One region of the Paracoccus sp. SCN 68-21 genome, then DNA from elsewhere that is predicted to be linked to it. Evidence: riboswitches for the same ligand, from Rfam matches in the RefSeq annotation. Region 1 holds a riboswitch; the other holds the start of a gene.
The links. A riboswitch is a leader RNA that binds a small molecule or an ion and turns the genes downstream of it on or off. The one in region 1 is predicted to bind thiamine pyrophosphate.
Positions count from the first base shown of each region.

Region 2: linked by a shared signal. The riboswitch ahead of thiD (bifunctional hydroxymethylpyrimidine kinase/phosphomethylpyrimidine kinase) and the one ahead of ABS73_RS08195 (thiamine ABC transporter substrate-binding protein) in region 1 are both predicted to bind thiamine pyrophosphate.

Region 1 is NZ_MEES01000019.1:26,560-32,117, forward strand. Features, by position in the region: gene aroC (chorismate synthase) at 1-109, opposite strand, end outside; gene mutS (DNA mismatch repair protein MutS) at 106-2,727, opposite strand; TPP riboswitch at 2,786-2,884, shown strand; gene ABS73_RS08195 (thiamine ABC transporter substrate-binding protein) at 2,915-3,886, shown strand; gene ABS73_RS08200 (ABC transporter permease family protein) at 3,865-5,400, shown strand; gene ABS73_RS08205 (thiamine ABC transporter ATP-binding protein) at 5,390-5,558, shown strand, end outside.
Region 2 is NZ_MEES01000033.1:23,124-28,681, forward strand. Features, by position in the region: gene ABS73_RS10870 (Rossmann-fold NAD(P)-binding domain-containing protein) at 1-622, shown strand, start outside; gene ABS73_RS10875 (FAD-binding domain-containing protein) at 623-1,837, opposite strand; TPP riboswitch at 1,947-2,049, shown strand; gene thiD (bifunctional hydroxymethylpyrimidine kinase/phosphomethylpyrimidine kinase) at 2,103-2,936, shown strand; gene ABS73_RS10885 (FAD-dependent oxidoreductase) at 2,929-3,888, shown strand; gene thiS (sulfur carrier protein ThiS) at 3,878-4,075, shown strand; gene ABS73_RS10895 (thiazole synthase) at 4,079-4,840, shown strand; gene ABS73_RS10900 (thiamine phosphate synthase) at 4,837-5,433, shown strand; gene ABS73_RS10905 (HesA/MoeB/ThiF family protein) at 5,430-5,558, shown strand, end outside.

The sequences.
Region 1 (5,558 bases):
TCAGGGGCACGCCGGGGGGCACGCCGTCGACGGTCGCGCCCAAGGCGGGGCCGTGGCTTTCGCCCCAGGTGGTGAACCGGAACTCGCGGCCGAAGGTGTTGTAGCTCATGGGCGCGTCTCCTCGGACAGGGCTTTCAATTCATAGATCAGCTCCAGCGCCTCGCGCGGGCTGAGCGTGTCGGGATGCACCGCCCGCAGACGGTCGTCCAACGGGCGAGCCTTGGGCGGGGGCGGCGGAGCGGCCCGGAACAGCGGCAGGTCGTCGATCAGCGCGACGGGCCGCGCGGCCTGCCGTTCGCCCGATTCCAGCGCGTCCAGGACGGCGCGGGCGCGGTCCACGACCGACGCGGGCAGGCCCGCCAGCTTGGCCACCTGCACGCCATAGGACCGATCCGCCGCGCCCTTCCTGACCTCGTGCAGAAAGATTACCTCGCCCTGCCATTCGCGCACGGTGACGGTGGCGTTCTCGACCCCGTACAGCTTGGCCGACAGGGCGGTCATCTCATGGTAATGGGTCGCGAACAGCGCGCGACAGCGGTTCATGCCGTGCAGATGCTCCATCACCGCCCAGGCAATGGACAACCCGTCCCAGGTCGATGTGCCCCGGCCGATCTCGTCCAGGATGACCAGCGCACGGTCATCGGCCTGATTGAGGATCGCGGCCGTCTCGACCATCTCGACCATGAAGGTCGACCGCCCGCGCGCCAGATCATCGGCGGCGCCCACGCGGCTGAACAGCTGGCTGACCAGCCCGATATGGGCGTCGCGCGCGGGCACGAAGGCCCCGGCCTGCGCCAGCACCGCAATCAGCGCGTTCTGCCGCAGAAAGGTCGACTTGCCCGCCATGTTCGGCCCGGTCAGCAGCCAAATGGCAGGCGTCGCCCCCGTGGTCAGGTCGCAATCGTTGGCGACAAAGCTCTGCGCCTTGCGCCGCAGCGCGCGTTCCACCACCGGGTGCCGCCCGCCCGTGATCACAAAGGCGCGGCTGTCATCCACGCGGGGCCGGACCCAACCCTCGCCCGAGGCCAGGTCCGCGAAGGCCCCGGCCAGGTCGATCTCGGCCAGCGCGCGGGCGGCCTGCCCGACCTGGGCCGCGGCATCCAGCACGGCGCGGCGCAGGCGGTCAAAGACCCCGCGCTCGATCTCCAGCGCGCGGTCGCGGGCGTTCAGGATGCGGGTCTCCAGCTCCGACAACTCCACCGTGGTGAAGCGGATCTGGTTCGCGGTCGTCTGGCGGTGGATGAAGGTCTGGTTCAGCGGCGCGGCCATCATGCGGTCGGCATGGGTGGTCGTCGTCTCGATGAAATAGCCCAACACGTTGTTATGCTTGATCTTCAGGCTGGGAACGCCCGCCAGTGCGGCGTAATCGGCCTGCATCCCGGCGATGACGCCCCGCCCCTCGTCGCGCAACCGGCGGGTCTGGTCCAGATCGGCGTCATGCCCCTCGGCCACGAAACCGCCGTCGCGCGCCAGCAGCGGCGGCTCGGCCACCAGCGCGTCATCCAGAACCGCCACCAGATCATCATGGCCCACCAGATCGCCCGCTGCATCGCGCAGCACCGGGGCTGCGTCACCCGGCAGCCGCGCGGCAATCGCCGCCCCCTGCGCCAGCCCGGCGCGAATCGCGGCCAGATCGCGCGGCCCGCCCCGGTCCAGCGCCAGCCGCGACAGCGCCCGGTCCATGTCCGGCACCCGCGCCAGCGCGCCGCGCAGATCGGCCAACAGCCGCGCATCCGCAGCCAGCGCCGCCACCGCATCGTGTCGCGCCGCGATCAGCGCCAGATCGCGCGACGGTGCGCTGATCCGACGCTCCAGCAGGCGCGCGCCGGGGGCGGTCACGGTGCGGTCGATCGCGGCCAGCAGCGACCCCTCGCGCCCGCCCGACAGGGCCTGGGTCAGCTCCAGGTTGCGCCTTGTGGCCGCGTCGATCTGCATCGCGCCGCCCGCGCGTTCGCGCATGGGCGGGCGCAGCAGGGGCAGCTTGCCCTTTTGCGTCATGTCCAGATAGTCAACGATGGCGCCCATCGCCGACAGCTCTGCCCGGCTAAAGGTGCCGAACCCGTCCAGCGTCTCCACGCCATACAACGCGCACAGCCGCCGCGCGCCCGCATTGCTGTCGAACGCCCCGGCATGCAGGTCGGTCAGCGCCGCGCCCGCATCCGCGACCAGCTCCTCAAGCCCCGTGTCGCAGGCCAGCACCTCGCGCGGGGCCAGCCGCGCCAGTTCGGGCGCCAGCCGCGGCAGCGCGCAGTCCATCACCGAAAACGCACCGGTCGAGATGTCGACCCAGGCCAGCGCGCCCTCCTCGCGGACCACCGCAAAGGCCGCCAGGTAATTGTGCCGACGCGCCTCCAGCAGCGATTCCTCGGTCAGGGTGCCGGGGGTGACCAGACGGACCACATCGCGGGCCACGACCGATTTCGACCCGCGCTTCTTCGCCTCGGCGGGGTCCTCCATCTGTTCGGCGATGGCCACGCGGAACCCCTTGCGGATCAGCGTCAGCAGATAGCCCTCGGCCGCATGCACCGGCACGCCGCACATGGGGATCGGCTCGCCCAGATGGGTGCCGCGTTTCGTCAGCGCGATGTCCAGTGCGCTCGCCGCCGCCACCGCGTCGTCAAAGAACATCTCGTAGAAATCGCCCATGCGATAGAACAGCAGCGCGCCGGGATTGGCCTCCCGGATCGCAAGGTATTGCGCCATCATCGGCGTGGGCTGATCAGACATGTCCTTGGTCATGGGCGGTTTCTATCCGCTTGCGCGGACGCGCGAAACCTCTACATTCGGGGCGACCTCGGGGTGCCCTGTCGGGCTGAGACGCGCATGCGGACCCGTTGAACCTGATCCGGGTCAAACCGGCGGAGGGAAGGTGCGGCACACCCTTCTTTCGTGATCCCTGAAAGGAAGGCCGCCGATGAAATCCATCCTGATCCCCGCCCTGCTGCTGGCCACCCCCGCGATGGCCGAAGGTCGTGTCCTGACCGTCTATGCCGGCGACAGCGTCACCAGCGAATGGGGCCCCGGCCCCGCCATCGAACAGGGGTTCGAGGCGATCTGCGATTGCGACCTGCAATTCGTGACCGGCGACGTGCTGCCCCGCGTGATGATGGAGGGTGCGGGCACGCAGGCCGACATCGTCTTTGGCCTGAACACCGACATGACCGCGCGCGCCCGCGCATCGGGTCTGTTCGCGCCGCATGGGCAGGACACGTCCGACCTGTCGCTGCCCATCGCGTGGGAGGACGAGATCTTCCTGCCCTACAACTGGGGTGAGACGGCCTTTGTCTATGACAGCACCCGGCTGGAGAACCCGCCCGCCAGCTTTGCCGAGCTGCTGGAGGCCGAGGATATCCGCATCGTCATCCAGGACCCGCGCAGTTCGGTGTCGGGTCTGGCGATGCTGCTGTGGGTCAAGTCGGTCTATGGCGATCAGGCGGGCGAGGCCTGGGCGAAACTGGCGCCCAAGGTGCTGACCGTCACCCGCGGCTGGTCGGAATCCTATGGCATGTTCACGGATGGAGAGGCGGACATGGTGCTGTCCTACACCACCTCGCCCGCCTATCACATCGCGGCCGAGGAGGACGACACCAAGGTCGCCGCGATCTTTCCCGAGGGGCATTACTTCATGGCCGAACTGGTGGCCCAGGTCGCCGGCACCGATCAGCCCGAACTGGCGCAGCAGTTCATGGACTGGGTGCTGACGCCCGATTTCCAGGCGACGATCCCGCTGGCCAACTGGTCCCTGCCCGCGAAACTTCCGCAGGATGACTGGCCGCAGGTGATGCGCGACCTGCCTCGCCCCGAGACCACGCTGTTCCTCTCCGAAGACGAGGCCGAGGACCTGCGCGCCCCCGCCCTGGACGAATGGCAGCGGGCCTTCCGCTGAGCATCGGCCACGCCATTGCGGCCCTGCTGGCCGCGCTGATCCTGGGCACGCTGGCGACAGTGGTCTGGATCGCGGGCGGGCTGTCGGGCCTGACCGAATGGGACCTGCGCGCCGTCTGGTTCACCCTGTGGCAGGCGGCGCTGTCCGCGACCCTGTCGGCGGCGCTGGCCGTGCCGGTGGCGCGCGCGCTGGCACGGCGGCGGTTCCGGGGGCGGGGGTTGCTGGTCACGCTGCTGGGCGCGCCCTTCATCCTGCCGGTGATCGTGGCGGTTCTGGGGCTGATCGCGATCTTCGGGCGCAACGGCGTGCTGAACGGCGCGCTGGAGGCCATGGGCCTGCCCGCCATCGGCATCTATGGCTGGCAGGGAGTGATCCTGGCGCATGTGTTCTTCAACGTGCCACTGTCGGTAAGGCTGATCCTGCAAGGCTGGCAGGCGATCCCGGCGGAACGGTTCCGGCTGGCCGCCAGCCTTGATTTCGCGCCCCGCGACATCGCCCGCCATCTGGAACGCCCGATGCTGCGCGGCGTGCTGCCCGGCGTCTGGCTGGCGGTGTTCCTGGTTTGCCTGACCTCGTTCACGGTGGCGCTGGCCCTGGGCGGGGGACCGCGGGCGACCACGGTCGAGCTGGCGATCTATCAGGCGTTCCGGTTCGATTTCGACCTGGGGCGGGCCGCGGCCCTGGGGCTGGTTCAAATCGCGATCTGCGTGGGTGCGGCCCTGCTGGCGGCGCGGATCGCGATTCCGGCGGGCTTTGGCGCGGGGCTGGACGCGGTGGGTGGCCCGCCCGCGCCCGGCGGCTGGCGGCGGCTGGCGGATGCGGCGGTGATCGCGGCGGCGGCGGCGTTCCTGCTGGCGCCACTGATCTCGGTCACGCTGGCCGGGCTGCCGCGCCTGACCACCCTGCCGCCCGAGGTCTGGCAGGCCACCCGGCGGTCGGTACTGATGGCGGTGATCTCGGCGCTGCTCTGCGCGGGCGCGGCCCTGGCGCTGGCCCTGACGGTGGCGCGGGGCGGCGCGCGGTGGGTCGAGGGGGCGGGCATGCTGCCGCTGATCGCCTCTCCGCTGGTGCTGGGGACGGGGCTGTTCATCCTGCTGCGCGGGACGGTCACGCCGCAGCAGATGGCTCTGCCGGTCACGGCGCTGATCAACGCGGCCATGGCCCTGCCCTTCGCGCTGCGTGCGCTGATCCCGGCGGCGCGGGCGCTGCAGAAGGATTACGGTCGGCTGGCGGCATCGTTGGACCTGCGGGGCTGGGCGCGGTTGCGGCTGCTGGTGCTGCCGCGCCTGGCCCGGCCCTTGGGCTTTGGCGCGGGGCTGGCCGCGGCGCTGGCGATGGGCGATCTGGGCGTGATCACCTTGTTCGCGGGCGATAATCCGACGCTGCCGCTGATGCTGTATCAGCTGATGAACGGATATCGGATGGCGGATGCGGCGGCCTGCGCGCTGCTGCTGATGATGATCAGCCTGGCCCTGTTCTGGGCCTTTGACAGGGGAGGCCGCCATGGCGCTTGAGTTCCGCGACATCCTGCTGCGTCAGGATGATTTCGCCTTGGCCGCCGACCTGACCGTCCCCGCAGGCAGGCATGCGGTCATCGGTGCCTCTGGCTCTGGCAAATCGACCCTGTTGGCGCTGGTGGCGGGGTTTCTGGCCCCGACCCAAGGACGCCTGC
Region 2 (5,558 bases), on a different contig from region 1:
GCTGGCCCAGGGCCGCATCGCCCATATCGAACCCGCCCTGGCGGCGCTGGTCCGTCGCGGCGTCCTGGTGGGGCGCATCCAGGCATCGGACGACATCCTGCCCGCGGTGCTGGCCAGCGACGTGACCATCGTGACCGGCGGCTGCGACATCGCCGAGCCGGGCCAGAGCAGCTGCCACGCCCTGCAGGCCACCGGGCGCACCCTGGGCCAGATCCTGGCGCTGAAGGACGGGTTCCACGTCGTCATGCAGCAGGCGCCGGTCCTGCCGGGCACCATCCGCGGGGTCCTGCAACAGGCGATCCAGCAGGTGTCGGGCCTGACGGCGGGCCGCGATTTCGGCATCTGCCACTGGCCGGCGCGCCCCTCGAACAGCCCCGTCGGAGGAGAGATCCGCATCCCCTCGGGCAATGTGCTGGGGGTCGGCGACCGCCGGACGGCGTTGCGGATCGGCGCGATTCTGGCGCAGCTGGGCGTGCAGCCGACCGTCACCTCGATGGAGGTGGCCGAGATGGCCGGCCATGTCGGCTTTGACGCGCCCGAGGCACCGGGTCGCGACGCCCCGGCCCATCGCGGCGCGCCGATGCTGGACGCGCTGGCGGGCCTGTGCGGGGTTCCGGCCTGATCAGACCGGGATCAGCCGGTCCAGCAGGGCCGGTATTTTCTGACCGACCTTGAAGAACCCCGCCGTGGCCAGCGGCCAGACCGCCGCGTCCCAGTCCCGGCGCGCCTCGGACAGCACGATGCCCTGCGCCGCCAGATGGTGCCGCGCCGCATCCAGCCAGTCCCGCACCGGCCCATGCGTGACAAAGGGCGTCGCGATCTGCGTCACGCCCGCCCGCAGCGCCCACTGCGCCAGGCCCGCGGGGTCCTCCGCCGGCAGCGGATCGGCCCGCATCCCGGCCCGTGCCGCCGCATCCGCCAGCGCGACCGCATCAAAGGCCAGCACCCCCTCCGACACCGCCAGCGGCGATCGCAGATGACCCGCCGACAGCGCGACCGCCGCGCGGATGTCCAAGCCCTGCGGCAGCACATCCCCCGGACAGCAATCGTCATCGGTGATCAGCAGCGCCGTCGGGCGCCCCGGTTCGGGCGGGACGACCCTGCGCAGCGGTTGCGTGGGCGGCAGGCCATCCGGTTCGGTCGCCTCCAGCCCCTGCGTGACGGTGGCCAGATCGCCGGGCGCCGGGGCAAAGCGGCCGCCGGTCAGCCGGGCGATGTTGTCGGCCTGCGCCTCATAGGGCTTGCCGCGCGTGTGCAGGCCCGCCACCCACCGCCAGCTGAGCGTGTTCGACGCCGCATCGCCGTCCAGCAGGTGGCGCAGAAAGAAATCGGCCCCCACCCGCCACGGCAGCCGCAGCGTGAAGATCCAGATCGAGGCGAACCACATCCGCGCGTGGTTGTGCAGATAGCCCGTGGCGACCAGCTCTCGCGACCAGGCATCGAAACAGTCCAGCCCGGTGCGCCCCTCCTGCGCGCGCAGGACCGCATCGCGCAGCGCATCGTCACGCTCCAGCGCCGCCAGATCGGCGCGCAGCCCCCCGCGATAACTATCCCAGACCTGCGGGCGCAGTTCCAGCCAGCCCTTGAAATAGCTGCGCCAGACGACCTCCTGGATGAACTTGGCGGCGCGGTCGGGGCCGTGGGCCGACAGGGCTGTGGCGATCACCTCGGGCTCGGTCAGCAGGCGGCGGCGCAGCCAGGGCGACAGGCCCGACACGTCACGATGCAAGCCAGGCCCGTGATCCATGTTGCGCGCTTGGGCATAGCGCAGGCCCATGCGCGGCTGGAATGCGCGCATCCGCTCCAACCCCGCCGCGCGGGTCGCCGTCAGTTCCATGTCCACCACCCCCTATCCGTTCGCGCGCAGCATATCCCGCGGGCGGGGCGCGGCAACGCGGCGCGGTGTCCCCCCTTGCGGCCCCTGGCGGCGGCGTCTAGGCTGACCGTGCAAACCGTTGGGGTGTCCCGTCACAGGGGCTGAGAGGCGACAGCCAACCCATCGAACCTGATCCGGGTCATACCGGCGGAGGGAACGGTGCAGATGCTTGCGGCCCCATGCCGCCTTTTGTCCCCCCATACGCCCGGTCCCTGCCCCGCCAGCCATGCGGAGGGACGACGTGACTGCACCCATTGCCCTGACCATCGCCGGGTCCGATTCCGGCGGCGGCGCCGGGATCCAGGCGGATCTCAAGACATTCTCGGCGCTTGGCTGCTATGGTGCCAGCGTGGTGACGGCGCTGACCGCGCAGAACACCCGCAGCGTGGCGATGGTCGAACCCGCCAGCCTGGCGATGATCGCGGCGCAGATGCGCGCGGTCTTCGACGATCTGGACGTGCGGGCGGTCAAGCTGGGCATGCTGGGCGGGGCTGACGCGATCCGCACCGTCGCGCAGGGTCTGGAGGGGTGCGGCCTGCCCGTGGTGCTGGACCCGGTGATGGTGGCCAAGTCGGGCGACCGGCTGCTGCCCGATGAGGCGATGGCCGCGCTGCGCGGGCTGCTGCCCCGCGCGACGCTGCTGACCCCGAACCTGCCCGAGGCCGCCTGCCTGCTGGACTGCGCCCCCGCCACGTCCGAGGATCAGATGGCCGACCAGGCTGCGGCGCTGCGCGATCTGGGTGCGGGGGCGGTGCTGATGAAGGGTGGCCATGCCGACGGCCCCGTCTGCACCGACCTGCTGGTCACCGCTGCGGGCGTCACCCGCCTGACCGCACAGCGACAGGTGACGCGCAACACCCACGGCACTGGTTGCACCCTGTCGGCGGCCATCGCGGCGGGCCTGGCGCAGGGCATGGACCTGCACCGGGCGGTTGCGCGGGCGCATCGCTATCTGCAGGGCGCGATCGCGGCGGCCGACGGGCTGGGCGTGGGGTCGGGCCACGGGCCGGTGCATCATTTCCACGCAGTCTGGCCCCCTGTCGGATGTCATCATGGCTGACGTGACCATCATCGGCGCCGGCGTGGCGGGCCTGTTCGCGGCTCATGTCCTGGCCCTGCGCGGGATCACGCCGCGCATCCTGGACCGCAACGGGCCGCCGGGGCCGCATGGCTGTTCCTGGTGGGCGGGCGGCATGCTGGCGCCCCAGTGCGAGGGCGTGACCGCCGAGCCCGTCATCACCCGCTTGGGACAGGACGCGGCGCGGGCCTGGTCCGCCGTCACGCCCGTCACCCATCGCGGCACGCTGGTGGTGGCGCTGGACCGCGACCGGGCGGAGCTGGCGCGCTTTGCCCGCCGCGCGGGCGACCACCAGCCGTGCGACAGCGCCACGCTGGAGCCGGACCTGCCGCCCCGCCCGGGCCTGTTCTTTCCGACAGAGGCGCATCTGGACCCCCGCCGCGCGCTGACCGACCTGCTGGCTTGGCTGGCAGTACGCGGCATCACGGTCGAACGGGCCGAGGCCGATCCGCAGGACATCCCCGGCCCGGTGATCGACGCGCGCGGCCTGTCCGCAGCCCTGCAGGGCCTGCGAGGCGTGCGCGGAGAGATGGCCGTCCTGCACGCCCCCGAGATCACCCTGACGCGCCCGGTCCGCCTGCTGCATCCGCGCCACCCGCTGTATATCGTGCCGCGCGCGGACGGGCTGTTCATGCTGGGCGCAACCCAGATCGAAAGCGCCAGCCGCGCGCCCGTCACGGCACGCTCCGTGCTGGAGCTGCTGTCGGCCGCCTATGCGCTGGACCCGCGTTTTGCCGAAGGCTCGGTCATGGAGCTGGGCACCGACCTGCGCCCGGCCTTCGCCGACAACATCCCCCGCGTGACGGTGCGCGGGCGGGTCCTGCATCTGAACGGGCTGTTCCGCCACGGCTATCTGATGGCCCCCGCGCTGGCGCAACAGGCCGCCGACTATCTGACCGACCGCATCAAGGGAGAACTGATCCATGAGGATTGAGGTCAACGGCACCCCCCGCGACATCGCCGCCACCACGCTGGAGGCCGCCCTGATTGAGCTGGGCTGGCGCGATGCCCGCGTCGCCACCGCGCTGAACGGGGATTTTGTGCCCTCATCGGCCCGCGCGGGCCAGGCGCTGCGCGACGGCGACCGGCTGGAGGTTCTGGCCCCCATGCAGGGAGGATAGGCGATGCGTGATTTCTATGGCGTGACGCTGCCCAACGCGCTGATGCTGGGCACGGCGCAATATCCCTCTCCGGCGGTGCTGGCCGATGCGTTCCGGGCCAGCGGTGCGGGCGTGGCCACCGTGTCGCTGCGCCGCGAGGCGGGTCAGGGCCAGGCCTTCTGGTCGCTGATCCGCGATCTGGGGGTGCGCGTGCTGCCCAACACCGCCGGCTGTCACAGCGCCCGCGAGGCCGTGACCACCGCCCGCATGGCGCGCGAGCTGTTCCAGACCGACTGGATCAAGCTGGAGGTGATCGGGCATGCCGACACGCTGCAGCCCGACCCCTTCGGCCTGCTGGAGGCCGCGACGGTGCTGTGCGCCGAGGGCTTCCAGGTCTTCCCCTACACGACCGAGGACCAGGTCCTGGCCGCGCGCCTGCTGGATGCGGGCTGCAGGGTGCTGATGCCCTGGGGCGCGCCCATCGGGTCGGGTCTGGGGCTGAACAATCGCCACGGGCTGCGCATGCTGCGCGCGGCCTTTCCCGACGTGCCCATGGTGATCGACGCAGGCCTGGGCCTGCCCAGCCATGCGGCGGAGGCGATGGAGATGGGCTTCGACGCCGTCCTGCTGAACAGCGCCGTGGCGCAGGCGGGCGACCCGGTCGCCATGGCCCGCGCCTTTGCCCTGGCGGTGCAGGCGGGCGCGCTGGCCCGCGACGCGGACCCGATGGGCGTGCGCGACATGGGCGTGCCCTCCACCCCCCTGATCGGAAAGGCCTGGTTGTGATGCTGCCGCGATTCTATCCCATCTTTGACGATGCTGCCTGGCTGGCGCGCGCCCTGCCCCTGGGCGTGCGACTGGTCCAGCTGCGGCTCAAGGACCGGGCGCCCGACGATCTGCGCGATCAGGTCCGGCGCGGGCTGGCGCTGGCCCGCGCGCATGGCGCGGCGTTGGTGGTCAACGACCACTGGCAGATCGCCATCGACGAAGGCGCCGACTGGCTGCATCTGGGCCAGGAGGATCTGGACGGGGCCGACCTGCCCGCCATCCGCCGCGCCGGGCTGAGGCTGGGCCTGTCCACGCATGACCACGCCGAACTGGACCGCGCACTGGCGCTGTCGCCCGATTACGTGGCGCTTGGGCCGGTCTGGCCCACAATCCTGAAACAGATGCGCTGGCACGAACAGGGGCTGGACCGCGTCACCGAATGGAAACGGCTGGCGGGCGACGTGCCGCTGGTGGCCATCGGCGGCCTGACCCCCGAACGGGGCGCGCAGGCGCTGGCGGCGGGCGCGGATGTCGTGTCAGCGGTCACCGACATCACCCTGAACCCCGACCCCGAGGGTCGGATGCGCGACTGGCTGGCGGTGACGGCATGAGCCGCTATGCCCGCCAGATGGTCTTACCCCAGATCGGGCCGCAGGGTCAGGACCGGCTGGCGCGGGCGCATCTGCTGGTGGTGGGAGCGGGGGGGCTGGGCTGTCCGGCGCTGCACTATCTGGCG